3 regions of the Nocardia salmonicida genome follow, and region 2 is predicted to be linked to each of the others. Evidence: riboswitches for the same ligand, from Rfam matches in the RefSeq annotation. Region 2 holds a riboswitch; each other region holds the start of a gene.
The links. Region 2 has a riboswitch for S-adenosylmethionine ahead of OHS03_RS04015 (amino acid ABC transporter permease). Riboswitches for the same ligand answer to the same signal wherever they lie in the genome.
Positions count from the first base shown of each region.

Region 1: linked by a shared signal. The riboswitch ahead of OHS03_RS33115 (bifunctional o-acetylhomoserine/o-acetylserine sulfhydrylase) and the one ahead of OHS03_RS04015 (amino acid ABC transporter permease) in region 2 are both predicted to bind S-adenosylmethionine.
Region 3: linked by a shared signal. The riboswitch ahead of OHS03_RS30060 (aminotransferase class V-fold PLP-dependent enzyme) and the one ahead of OHS03_RS04015 (amino acid ABC transporter permease) in region 2 are both predicted to bind S-adenosylmethionine.

Region 1 is NZ_CP108014.1:7,105,239-7,109,446, forward strand. It holds gene OHS03_RS33105 (TetR/AcrR family transcriptional regulator) at 1-43, shown strand, start outside; gene metX (homoserine O-acetyltransferase MetX) at 47-1,192, opposite strand; gene OHS03_RS33115 (bifunctional o-acetylhomoserine/o-acetylserine sulfhydrylase) at 1,189-2,505, opposite strand; SAM riboswitch class IV at 2,588-2,698, opposite strand; gene OHS03_RS33120 (TetR family transcriptional regulator) at 2,763-3,485, opposite strand; gene OHS03_RS33125 (MFS transporter) at 3,620-4,208, shown strand, end outside.
Region 2 is NZ_CP108014.1:806,087-810,294, forward strand. It holds gene OHS03_RS04010 (amino acid ABC transporter ATP-binding protein) at 1-426, opposite strand, end outside; gene OHS03_RS04015 (amino acid ABC transporter permease) at 423-1,430, opposite strand; SAM riboswitch class I at 1,589-1,682, opposite strand; gene OHS03_RS04020 (hypothetical protein) at 2,054-2,767, shown strand; gene OHS03_RS04025 (glycosyltransferase family 2 protein) at 2,804-3,976, opposite strand; gene OHS03_RS04030 (LppM family (lipo)protein) at 3,978-4,208, opposite strand, start outside.
Region 3 is NZ_CP108014.1:6,432,220-6,436,427, forward strand. It holds gene OHS03_RS30050 (Pls/PosA family non-ribosomal peptide synthetase) at 1-2,013, opposite strand, end outside; gene OHS03_RS30055 (MarR family winged helix-turn-helix transcriptional regulator) at 2,170-2,604, opposite strand; SAM riboswitch class IV at 2,844-2,958, shown strand; gene OHS03_RS30060 (aminotransferase class V-fold PLP-dependent enzyme) at 2,999-4,208, shown strand, end outside.

The sequences.
Region 1 (4,208 bases), 1.1 Mb from region 2:
GGCCTACGTCCGCTCGATCGTCGCCCTGCTGACGGGACCGTGAAGGTCAGCGGTTCTCCCGCGCGAGGCGCATCGTCTCGGTGAGCAACTTCGACACCGCGGCGGCCTCGGTGAGGAACCCGTCGTGCCCGTCGCGTGAGTGCACGACCTCGAGCCCCGCGCAGCCGGGCAGACCTTCGGCCAGCTCGGCCTGAGTGTTCAAGGGATACAGGCGATCCGAGTCGACCCCGCCGACCACGCACGGCACCGATGTCGATGCCAGCGCGGCAGCGATACCGCCGCGCCCGCGACCCACATCGTGGCGGTTCATGGCCTCGCTGAGCAGCACATAGGTGGCCGGATCGAACCGCTGGACCAGCTTGTCGGCCTGGTGCTCGAGGTAGCTCTGCACCGCGTAGCGCCCACCGGTCCACGGGTCTTCGTCGCCCTGGGGCCTGTTGGTGAAGCGGTGGTCGAGTTCGCCCTCGGTGCGGTAGGTCAGGTGCGCGATGCGCCGGGCCAGGCCCATGCCGGTCATCGGCGCGCGACCGGTGCCGTGATAGTCGCCGCCCTGCCAGTCGGGATCGGCCGTGATGACGGCCATCTGGGTGGTCTGGGTGCCGATCTGATCGGCGGTGGCGCGGGCGCCGACGGCCAGCACGAGCGCGGCGCTGACCCGCTCGGGCAGGCCGATGATCCACTCGAGCACCCGCATGCCGCCCATCGAGCCGCCGACGACAGCGCCGAGCCGCTCGATCCCGAGCACCTCGAACAACTGCGCTTCGGCCTGCACCTGGTCACGGATGTTCAGCTCGGGAAACCGTGCGCCCCATGGCTTTCCGTCGGAGGCGAGCGAGGACGGGCCGGTGCTGCCCTTGCAGCCGCCCAGCACGTTGGTCGCGATCACACACCACTCGTCGGTGTCGATCGGCGCGCCGGGCCCGACCATGCCCTCCCACCAGCCGGGCGCCCCGTCGGGCCCACCGACGACATGGGAGTCGCCGGTGAGCGCGTGTTCGACGAGCACCACATTGTCCAGGGTGGGCGAGAGCTCGCCCCAGCGTTGCACCGCCAGCCGCACATCGGGGACGACGGCGCCGTTCTCCAGCGCCACATCCCCGATGGCGACCACGCCGACGCGCCCGTCCGGCGGTGGCAGCAGGGCCACCCCGGTTCCGGGTCGGGCGATCGGCGATTCGGTGCTCACGGTCACGTCGTCGCCGCCGCGAACCCGGCCCGCAGATCGGCCAGAATGTCGTCGATTCCCTCGATGCCCACCGCGAGCCTGACCAGGCCGGGAGTGACGCCGGCCGCCAGCTGCTCTGCGGGCGTCAACTGCGAGTGCGTGGTCGACGCCGGGTGAATCACGAGTGAACGCACATCACCGATGTTAGCTACATGGCTGTGCAGGCTGAGCGCGTCCACGAACTTCTTGCCCGCGTCGACGCCGCCCGCCAGCTCGAACGCCACGATCGCGCCCGCGCCCTTGGGCGCCAGCTCCTTGGCCCGCGCGTGCCAGGGCGAGGACTCGAGGCCCGCGTAGAACACCGCGTCGACGCCCGGCTGCTCGGCGACGAACTTCGCGACCGCCTCCGCATTGCTGACGTGCCGCTCGACCCGCAGGCTCAGCGTCTCGATGCCCTGCGCGATGAGGAACGCGTTGAACGGCGAGACCGCCGCACCCAGATCGCGCAGCAACTGCACGCGCGCCTTCAGCGCGAACGCGGGCGCGCCCAGATCGGCGAACACCGCGCCGTGGTAGCTGGGGTCGGGCTCGGTGAAACCGGGGAAGCGCGCGTTGCCGTCGGCGTCGCGCACGGTCCAGTCGAACGTGCCGCCGTCGACGATCACGCCCGCCACGGCCGCGCCGTGCCCACCCAGGTACTTCGTCGCCGAATGCACGACGATGTCGGCGCCGTGGGCCAGCGGCTGGATCAGGTACGGGGTGGCGACGGTGTTGTCCACGATCAGCGGAAGGCCGTTCGCGTGCGCGACACCGGCGATACCGGGGATGTCGAACACCGCGCTGCTCGGGTTGGCGATGGTCTCGCCGTAGAACGCCTTGGTGTTCGGCTGGATCGCGGCCTTCCACTGCTCGAGATCATCGGGGTCCTCGACGAACGAGACCGTGATCCCCAGCTTGGGCAGCGAGTAATGGAAGAGGTTGTAGGTGCCGCCGTAGAGGTGCGGGCTGGACACGATGTGGTCGCCCGCGCTCGCCAGGTTCAGGATCGCGTAGGTCTCCGCGGCTTGGCCCGAGGCCAGCAGCAGCGCCGCGACGCCGCCTTCGAGCGCGGCCACGCGCTGCTCCACCGCGTCCTGGGTGGGGTTCATGATCCGGGTGTAGATGTTGCCCGGCTCGGCGAGACCGAACAGCGCGGCGGCGTGATCGGTGTCGCGGAAGGTGTAGGAGGTGGTCTGGTAGATCGGCAGCGCCCGCGCGTTGGTGGTCGCGTCGGGGGCCTGGCCCGCGTGGACCTGCTTGGTCTCGAAGGACCAGTTCTCGGGCAGGGAAGAGTCAGTCATGTCGTGCTCCAAAGGGTGTCAGCCGGGGGGATCTCGTCAACTGGGTCGGATCGACTGGCAACAACACATGGGGGCCTCCTGCAGTGCGCGCTTGCTCTCGACTTTCGAGAGCCCGGTCATCACCCGGAGCACCCCACCGCAGCTGGAGGGTTGCCGACCAGCGAGCCGGGGCTTGGCGCTGGTACTCATGACCTTGCCGTCATGTTAACCGGAGATCTCCCGCGGGCGGAAACTTCCCCCGCATTTCCCGCCGAAGATCACTCGTCGGACGGTGTGCCGAAGCCTGGCGTGTCGTCCACCGGTGCGCCACAGACCTGCCGCAAGCCGTGGTAGGCGCGCAGCACGGCGTCGCGGGTGACCCGAACGGCTACCGTCGGAGACCCGCTCAGCAGTGCCTGTTCGGTATCGGCGACCGAGAGGTGGCACAGCATCTGCCAGATGCCTGCCACCAACTTCACCGTGAAGTCCTCCGGTGACGTGCCCATCCGCTGCGCGAGCTCGGTGCACACCGCGACGTTCTTCTTCTCCGCGTATTCCAGCGCGCGCGCATTGACCGACTGGCTGGTGCGCATGATGCGCTGCATCTGCAGGAACTGGCGGATGAACCGGATGCCGTCCGCGTCCGCCTCGGCCTGGACCACCGTCAGGTAGGCGCCACACAGCGCCTGGAGTTCGTTGCCGGTATTCGGCTGGGAGCGCAGCGCGACGGCGACGGAGACCCCGAAGTCGTCGATCGGGGCCAGCACGATGTCTTCCTTGAGCGCGAAGTACCGGTTGACGGTGCGTGGGGACACATCGGCGCCCGCGGCGATCTGCTCGACCGTCGTCGCGTCGAACCCTTGGCTGTCGCACAGGTCGAGCCCGACCGCCACGATCGCGGCTTTGGTCTGCAGCTTCTTGCGCTCGCGCAGGCCCAGCGGCGCGTCGGCAGCCGGTTCGGTCGTCCGGTCGGCGCTGATCGGAGTGGTCGAGTCCAGCATTCCCTCAGCCTACCGCGTCGGCGGCTTTATCTGTCCAAGTAGGCCAATTGGCGCGTTCAGACATTTTTCTCTTGACGCCAATTGTCTCGTAGTGCCAGGATTGGTTCACGCCAATCGAGCGACGAGGAGTCCTGGTGACCGGCACCGAAGTATTGACGAAACATGTTGACCAACAACAGAATTCGATGCGGTGGTGGGCGTTGGTCGTGCTCTCGGCCGCCCAGCTGATGGTGGTGCTCGACGCCACCGTGATCACGATCGCCCTGCCGTATGCCCAGCGTGACCTGGGGATCAGCGACGGCGACAAACAGTGGGCGCTCACCGCGTACACGCTCATCTTCGGCGGGCTGCTGTTGCTCGGCGGACGGATGGCCGACTACCTGGGCCGACGCCGGATCTTCCTGGTCGGCCTGGTGGGCTTCGCCGCCGCGTCGGCGCTGGCGGGGCTCGCGCAGACCGGCCCGCAGTTGTTCATCGGCCGAGGACTGCAGGGTGCGTTCGCCGCGCTGCTCGCCCCCGCGGCCCTGTCGCTGCTGTCGGTGATCTTCACCGATGTGCAGGAGCGGGCCCGCGCGTTCGCGGTGTTCGCGGGTATCACCGCGGGTGGCATCGCGTTCGGGCTGATCGTCGGTGGTGCGCTCACCGAGTTCGCGTCGTGGCGGTGGACCCTGTTGATGAACACGCCGATCGCGCTCATCGCGGTAGTCGGTGCGGTCGCGGTGA
Region 2 (4,208 bases):
GAAATCGGCCAGGCCCACCCGATCCAGGAGCTGTTTCGCCTCGGCGACCACCTCGTCGCGCGGGCGGCGCTGTGCCGAGATCGGGGCGAGCACCACATTGTCGAGCACGGTGAGATGCGGGAACAGGTTGAACTGCTGGAACACGAAGCCGATGTGGCTGCGCTGGGCGCGCACCGCGTGGTCGGGCAGCGAACGCAGGATGTTGCCACGTTGCCGGTAGCCGATCAGCTCACCGTCGACGTGCACCGTGCCCGCGTCCTGCGCTTCCAGATGATTGAGCACCCGCAACAGGGTGGACTTGCCCGAGCCGGACGGTCCGATCACGGCGACCACCTCGCCGGTGTCCACCGCCAGATCCACGCCGCGCAGCACCTCGGTGCCGTTGTAGGACTTGCGGATTCCGCGCGCCAGCACCGCTGCGGTCATCGGGTTGCTCCTCGGGGTGCGGCCGCACCGGCGGCGATCTCGGTGACCTTGGCGCGGACCCGCTGCCACGGTGTCGGCGGCACCTCACGGTGCGCGCCCTTGGCGTAGTGGCGTTCGATGTAGTACTGGACGATCGACAGCCCCGTGGTGAGCACGATGTACCAGACGGTCGCCACCATGAGCAGCGGCACCACTCGGCCGTTGCGGCCGAAGATCACCTGGACCTGGTAGAAGAGCTCCGCGATCGCCATCACCGACACGATCGAGGTGCCCTTGAACAGGCTGATCACCTCGTTGGCCGCGTTCGGCAGAATCGAGCGCATCGCCTGCGGCAACACGATCGTGCGGAACTGCCGCCAGCGCGGAATGCCCAGCGCGGCGGCCGCTTCCAGCTGACCGTCGTCCACGGCGAGCAGACCCGCCCGGATCAGTTCGGCCGAGTATGCCGCCTGATGCAGGGCCAGACCGATCACCGCCGCGGTGAAACCACTGATGACGCCGTTGACTTCGAAATCGAAGAAGGCCGGTCCGAACGGAATGCCCACCGACAGTCGGGGATACAGGTAGGCGATGTTGAACCAGAACAGCAGCTGCACGATCAGCGGGATCGAACGGAACGCCCAGATGTAGGTCCACGCGATCACCCGCAGTACCGGATTGTTCGACACCCGCCCGATCGCCAGCAGCGTGCCGAGTACGAAACCGAGAACGGTGCCCCACAGGGTCAGTTCGATGGTCACCCGGAGCGCGGACATCACCGACTTCGCGGTGAAGTACTGGGCGAAAGTGCCCCAGTCCCAGCCCGGATTGGTGATCAGACCGTGCGCGAACTGGGCTACCACCAGCAGCGCGACCGCCCCGACGACCCAACGCCACGGGTGCCACGATCCGGCGATCCGGGGGAGATCCTCGGACGCCTTGTCGGCGGATTCCGGCTCAGTAGGGGGAGCGTCGCCGGGCGGTAAGGGCGCGGTCTCTGCGCCGGATACGGCAGACGCGGTCATGGGAGTCCTTCGGAAAACAGTGGAACGAGGCACGGTGACCTCCACCCGGCCAGCGACGGGTTCGCGATCTGGCGGCGCTCAGACCCGACACGCCGTCGCTGTCACCCGGCACTGGTCGATATGTCGGCGGCGGTAGCCCACGTTCAGCACGAAAATCTCCTCCATCGATCCCGGCAGAAGCACCCACACCCCGAAACGGGCGGGTTGCTGCGACGTCATCGAGCCAGGTCTCTCGGTCGCTCTGGATGGTTGCGCCCCGGGTTCGTGGCCCGAGCTGAATCAGCATGTGGCATATGCACGACTGCGCACAACGGTAGAAATCATCGTGAGCGCAGAGCTTGGAGACGGCCGTAGACGCAGTCATAATTGCCCCGGTTCGGCGTGGTCAGTGACCCGCTGGCGGCCGTGATCGGGGGGTCGAGACGATCGGTCGTCCAGACGGGTGGTGTGGGAGCGCTGCGCGGTGGTCGCCGGATCGGGCGGCGAGTTGCGGGCGGACGCCGAGTTGCGGTCGCTGCGAGATTGCGACGCGCCGAACGGCCGGTTACTTCACCTGGCCTGATTCACACCTCGCACGCGGTAGCGTCGGGCTCCTCTGCGTCGATGAGGAGTACGTCGTGATCATGCCGCGTCGTTCCACCACACTGACCTCGCTGGTGGCCTGCGCCGCCGCGCTGCTGCTCGGCGTGCCGTCGGCCGCCGGCGAACCGGCCGCGCCGGTGACGCCTGTTGTCACCAGGGACGCACCGAACGCCACGCCCACGGCGGGGCCGGGTGATCTGCTCGGTGCCTACCAAACCGTCGTCGAGACGCTGAAAGCCATGGGTATCCAGCCGTTTCTCTACCCCACAGTCGCCGCGAACTGCACCGGTGACGGTGCGGGCCTCGTCCCGGCTGTCGCGGGCGCGGTCCCCGGCCCGTGGCCGACGAACACCCTCCCGATACCCGGGCTCGATCTCTCGGCCGTGAAATCCGGCCAGACGCTGTTCACCTTCCTGCCCTACGGGCTCGCTCCCGACACCGCCGCCACGAAGACCTCCGGTATGCAGGTGGCCTGGCTCAATATCAGCACCGGTCGGGGCGGGATGGCCTCGATGGGTCCGATCGCCGACATCGTGCGCGCGATGGTGCCGCCCGAGGTTCCCGTCGAGTTGCGTCCGCTCGCCGAGACCGCCATTCGTGACTTCCTCTTCGCCGCGATCCCGGTCGGCGGTGTTCGTGCTGTGCCCGTCGATACCGGTCGGGGCACTGTGCTGGCCGCTGTCTTCGGCACCACCGACAATGCGGGCCGATCCTGCTTCTTCTTTCCGACCATCGGGATCACCGAAGTGGCGTGAGTGCGCTCGCTGTCCGGCCGTGGAATTCGAAGCGGCTCAGGCGTGTTGGGCGATCGGGTTGTCGGGGGTGACCAGGGGGCGCTGTTTCCAGCGCAGGCGGCCGGTGCGGTGACGATGGTGGGAGCGGGTCCACAGGCTGAGGTAGTGGGCCACCGAGAGAGGGTGGGCAACGGCCGAGGCCACGTCCGGACCGGTAGGCGCTCGACGGGTTTCGATGGTGCGGGCGGTGAGTCGGCTCGTGACGGCGGCCAGGTAGCCGAGCAGACCTGCTCGACGGGTGCGTCCGCGGCCGAAGATCGCTGCCAGTGGGGGGATCCAATAGGCAACGGCGGCAAGGATGGCGATGGCCGCGCCGGTGTCGAGACGGCTGCCGTAGGCCGACCACAGCCAGCGGGTGTAGCCGTCGGTGAGCTCGGTTCGGCCGGTATACATTCGGGTCCTGGCGGCCGGGCCCGCGGTCACCAGCGCGGTGCGGTGGCCCGCGCGACGCACGGCACGGGCGAGGTCTAGATCCTCGGTGGCACTGGCGGCGACGGCCGCGTGACCGCCGCCCGCGCGGTAGGCCTCGGCGTCGACGGCGAGGAACTGCCCGCACGCGACGGCGGTGGACGGTCGCAGACTGTGATTGGCCGGGCCGACCGGCAGGGTCGACGCCCACGACCACGCGAGCAACGGCTGGACCAAGCGCTCGGTGGTCGAACCTGCTTCCTGGATCGGCCAGGCCGACACCAAACCCGCACAGCGCCTGCGTAATTCGGTCACCGCCGCGGCGACGGCGTGGGGCGCGAGGCGGACGTCTGCGTCGACGAAGACCAGGGCGGCCGCGTCGGTGCGGGCGGCGAGGCGCGCGCAGGCGGCGGCTTTGCCGGTCCAGCCGGGGGCGGGGTGGGCGGCGGAGCGCAGGACGGTGAAGCGCTCGTCTGCGGCGATCGCGGCCAGTGCGGCTTCGTAGGTGTCGTCGGTGGACGCGTCGTCGAGGATCAGCACGTTCATGCGGGGTACGCCGGTTTGGGCGCGAAGGTCGGCGATCAGCGCGGGCAGGCGGGCGGCTTCGTCACGGGCGGGGACGCACACCGTGACCGTTTCGATCACGCCCGCGACTCCGCGTGGCAGGGTGCGCAGGGTGACCAGGTTGTAGGCGGCGGTGGTCGCGCCGAGCGCGGCCAGACCCGTGCCCGCCCAGGTCAGGTAGCGGGCCTCCGCGCCCACGTCAACGGCCCAGTCTGCGACTGGAGATCTCGCGCCACATCTCGGAGGGGGAGAAGCCGCCGCGCGGCGCGTTCGGCGGGCCGGGGTTGCGATCACGGAACGCCAGGCCCGCGATCAGCGCGGCCACCGCGAGAGTGATGCCGCCGACGATGCCTGCCCAGCCCGCGAACGAACGGGTGTTGGGGTCGGCGTACTTCACCTCGGCGCGCATGGTCGACACCTCGCCCGCGGG
Region 3 (4,208 bases), 1.7 Mb from region 2:
CCCGGCGAGCAGGATTCTCGCACCGGCCACGCAGATCGTCATCCGGCCGATCGGCGAGATGAACAGCACGAATGCCAGCAGGATCCACCACCACGACAGGCGCGGCAGCCACGGCAGCGAACCCGACCAGCCTGCGATGCCGGAGACCACGGTCAGCCAGGTGACCCACTGCAACCCGGTGAGGGTGGTCAGCGGAATCGTGGCCAGTACCTGGGTGATCTGCGCGCGCAGCGGTGTCGGTTCGACGACGCGCACGTCGACGGCCGCGACCGGTGCGCTGCCGTCGAGGAGTTCGACCAGCGAGCCGAGGCGCGGGTGGTCGTAGAGATCGGCGACGGTGACGTGCGGGTACCGCTCACGCAACGCGCCGACGAGCTGTGCCGCCGAGAGCGAGCCGCCGCCCAGATCGAAGAATTCCGCATCGAGGTCGGTGGCCTCGGCGCCCAGGATCGCGTCCCACAGACCCGCCACCCACGCCGCCGTGCCCGACAGTCCTGTCTCGGCGGGTTCGTCGGTGCTCGGCAGCGGCCACGGCAGTGCGTCGCGGTCGACCTTGCCGGAGGTGCGCGTAGGCAGATCGGCGACGATCGCCAGGCGCGGCACCAGCGGCGCCGGAAGTTGTTCGGCCAGAATCTCTCTGGCCTTCTTCACGTCGAAGTCGGGACCAGGTCCAGTGAGGTAGCCGACGAGGATCTTGTTGCCCGCCTTGGTGGTTCGGATCGCGGCAGCGGCACCGCTGACACCGGGCAGGTGCTGTAGCGCATTGTCGAGCTCGCCGAGTTCGATGCGACGCCCGCCGATCTTGATCTGGTCGTCGGCGCGGCCGAGGAAGATCAGGCCCTGGTAGTCGTTGCGCACCAAATCGCCACTGCGATAAGCGCGTTCCCAGCCGAGCGAGGGCAGCGGGGCGTATTTCTCGGCGTCCTTGGCAGGATCGAGATAGCGGGCGAGGCCGACGCCGCCGATCACGAGTTCGCCGGTTTCGCCTTCGGCCACCGGGTTGCCCTGGGGGTCGACGACGGTCAGATCCCAGCCGTCGAGGGGCAGGCCGATGCGAACGGGCATCTCGCCGGAGAGCAGCGCGGCGCAGGCGACGACGGTTGCCTCGGTGGGGCCGTAGGTGTTCCACACTTCGCGGTCGGCGCCGGCGAGCCGTTCGGCCAGTTCCGGGGGCACCGCTTCGCCGCCGAAGATCAACAGCCGCACCGATTCCAGCGCTTCGGCGGGCCAGGTCGCGGCCAGGGTGGGCACCGTGGAGACGATGCTGATCTCGCGGCGCATCAACCACGGGCCGAGGTCGGCGCCGGTGCGCACCAGGTCGCGCGGAGCGGGGACGAGGCAGGCGCCGTTGCGCCAGGCCAGCCACATTTCCTCGCAGGAGGCGTCGAAGGCCACCGAGAGTCCGGCCAGCACGCGGTCGCCGGGACCGATCGGGGCCTTCCGCAGGAACAGGCGGGCTTCGGCGTCGACGAAGGCGGCGGCGTTGCGATGGGTGACCGCCACACCTTTGGGGGTGCCGGTGGAGCCGGAGGTGAAGATGATCCACGCGTCATCGGCGGGGGTGGGCAGGGTGTTCCAGTCGTGTTCGCCCGTAGCCGTGGTGGCCGACTCGATGCCGTCGCCGGTGGCGATCGCGCTCACCCTGGCCTCGCCGAAGACGAGCTTGGCTCGCTCCTGCGGGTCGTCGGCGTCGACGGGCACGTAGGCGGCGCCGCAGTAGAGCACGGCCAGAATCGTCACGTAGAGCGCGGCGGTGCCCGACGGCATCCGTACGCCGACCCGGTCGCCCGGCCGCACGCCCGCCTCGGTGAGTTCGGCCATCCTGGCCTCGATCGCGGCGATCAATTCCATGTAGCTGAGCACGACGGTGCCGTCGTCGACGGCCGGTGCGTCAGGGTGTGCGAGGGCGGTGCTGGTCAGGATGTCGACCAGGGTCCGTGGCGGTGCGGCGAGATCGGCGCGCAGCAGCGGGTCGCGAAGAACCGCCGCTACCTCAGTGTGTGGCTCGAGCATCGTGCTCAGTCCACCTCTCATCGGTTGACCCCCATCGGTGGTGTCTGTTGTTTCATGAGCGGGTTACCGGAGGGCAAACAGGATGGTCACCAGATGCCAACGGTACTCGGTGCGGGTGTTGCCGGACGGCAGCGAAGCGCGTGCCGTCGGCGCTGTTCACGACGGCGATTCCGGCATCTCGCCGAGGGCGGTGACCGCCAGCCGGTGCAGCGTCCGCTGTTCTTCTTCGTCCAGGCGTCCCAGCACGCGGGCGGTGGCCTCGGCGATCAGCTTGTCGGTGCGTTTGCACTGCTTGCGCCCCGCCTCGGTGATCCGCAGCCGGTACTTGCGGCGATCCTTGCCGTCGCGGGTGCGTTCGACCAGTTCGGCGCGTTCCAGCGCGTCGATCAGGCGCACGACTTCACTGCGGTCGATACCGAGCGCGTCGCCCACTTTCTTCTGCGTCAGGTCGGCGTTCTCGGCGATGAAGGTGAGCACCCAGTGATCGCGCAACGGGACGTCGATCTCGGCGTGCAGGGCCTTGGTGAGCCGTCCGAGCGCGTACACCGGGTAGCGCGGCAGGCCGCGGACGGAGTTCGTGTTCGTGGACATGAGTGGGAACTCTAGCAAATGGTGGAGGTGCCCAATCATTCGGTTCCTCCATCATGGGGTGTGTAGATGGTTGAGAATTGGGTGTGAGCAGGCAACTCGGGGGCAATCCCGCGCATTCGCGTCGGAGACCGGGTCGGCGTGTCGAACCGGGCGAGGTCGTGTGCGGTCGGCGGCGACTCGGAGCGCGGTCGGCGAAAGGTGGTTGACAGGTCCGGCGGTCGTCTGTCACTCTCGTTTCAGGTCACGAGTACCAGCGTTCAGCCCCGGCTTGCTGGTCGGCAACCCTCCTCCGCGGTGGGGTGCTCCGGGTGACGACCAGGCTGACGTCCGAATTGGGCGCGGCAAGCGCGGGCCACCTCTCTGGAGCGGGTCCCTGAGCCGACGGGATTTCGTCATGACTGCTGTAATCGACCCCACCTGTGCCATCGCCGCCGTTTCCGGTGCCGACCTGCAGGTTCCGCTCGTTCAAGGCGGCACCAGCTCCTACGCCAACTTCGACTACGCCGCGAGTGCGCCGGCATTGAAGCAGGTCACCGACCGGATTTCGCAGTTGCTGCCGTACTACGCCAGCGTGCACCGGGGTGCGGGCTACGCCTCGCGGATCTCGACCGAGTGCTACGAGGCTTCCCGTGGCGCGGTCGCCCGGTTCCTCGACGCCGACGACGACCAGGTCGTCGTGTTCACCCGCAACACCACCGATTCGCTGAACCTGCTGGCCGGATGCGTGCCCGGGGAGACCGTGGTGCTCGATATCGAGCACCACGCCAACTTCCTGCCGTGGACCGCGCACGGTCGCCGGGTGGTACGGGCCGCCGCCACCGTCGAGGAGACGATTCAGCGAGTCGTCGCCGAGCTGTGCAGCAAGCCCGCCGCGCTGCTCGCGGTGACCGGGGCATCCAATGTCACCGGTGAGGTACTGCCGCTGGAGCGCCTCGCGACCATCGCCCACCTGTGCGGTGCGCGCATCCTCGTCGATGCCGCGCAGCTGGCTCCACATCGACGGATCTCCTTGCGCGAGAGCGGGATCGACTATCTCGCGTTCTCCGGGCACAAGCTGTACGCCCCGTTCGGTTCGGGCGTGCTCGTCGGCCGACGCGACTGGCTGGACCAGGGTGAGCCCTACCTGGCGGGCGGCGGTGCGGTGCGCAATGTCGGTGTGTCGGAGGTCGAATGGGCTTGCGCGCCGCAGCGGCACGAGGCCGGTTCGCCGAATGTGTTGGGCGCGGCCGCTATCGCCGCCGCGTGCGACGCACTCGCCGCGATCGACTCCACTGAACTCGTTGCCCACGAACGCTTTCTGGCGGACCGTCTTCGTGACGGTTTGTCCGCGATCGCAGGCGTCGACCTGGTCACCATCTGGTCCGACAGCCCCGACTGTGTCGGCATCGTCGCCTTCACCGTCGCCGACCACGCCCCCGGTAAGGTCGCCTCCTACCTCTCCGCAGAACACGCCATCGGCGTACGCGACGGCCGTTTCTGCGCCCACCCGCTGCTCACCAGCCTCGGCCTCGACGCGGCCCTCCGTGCCAGCATCGGCCTCGGAACCACCGCCGCCGACGTCGACCGCCTGATCGGCGCGGTCGCTACCTTGGTCACCAACGGGC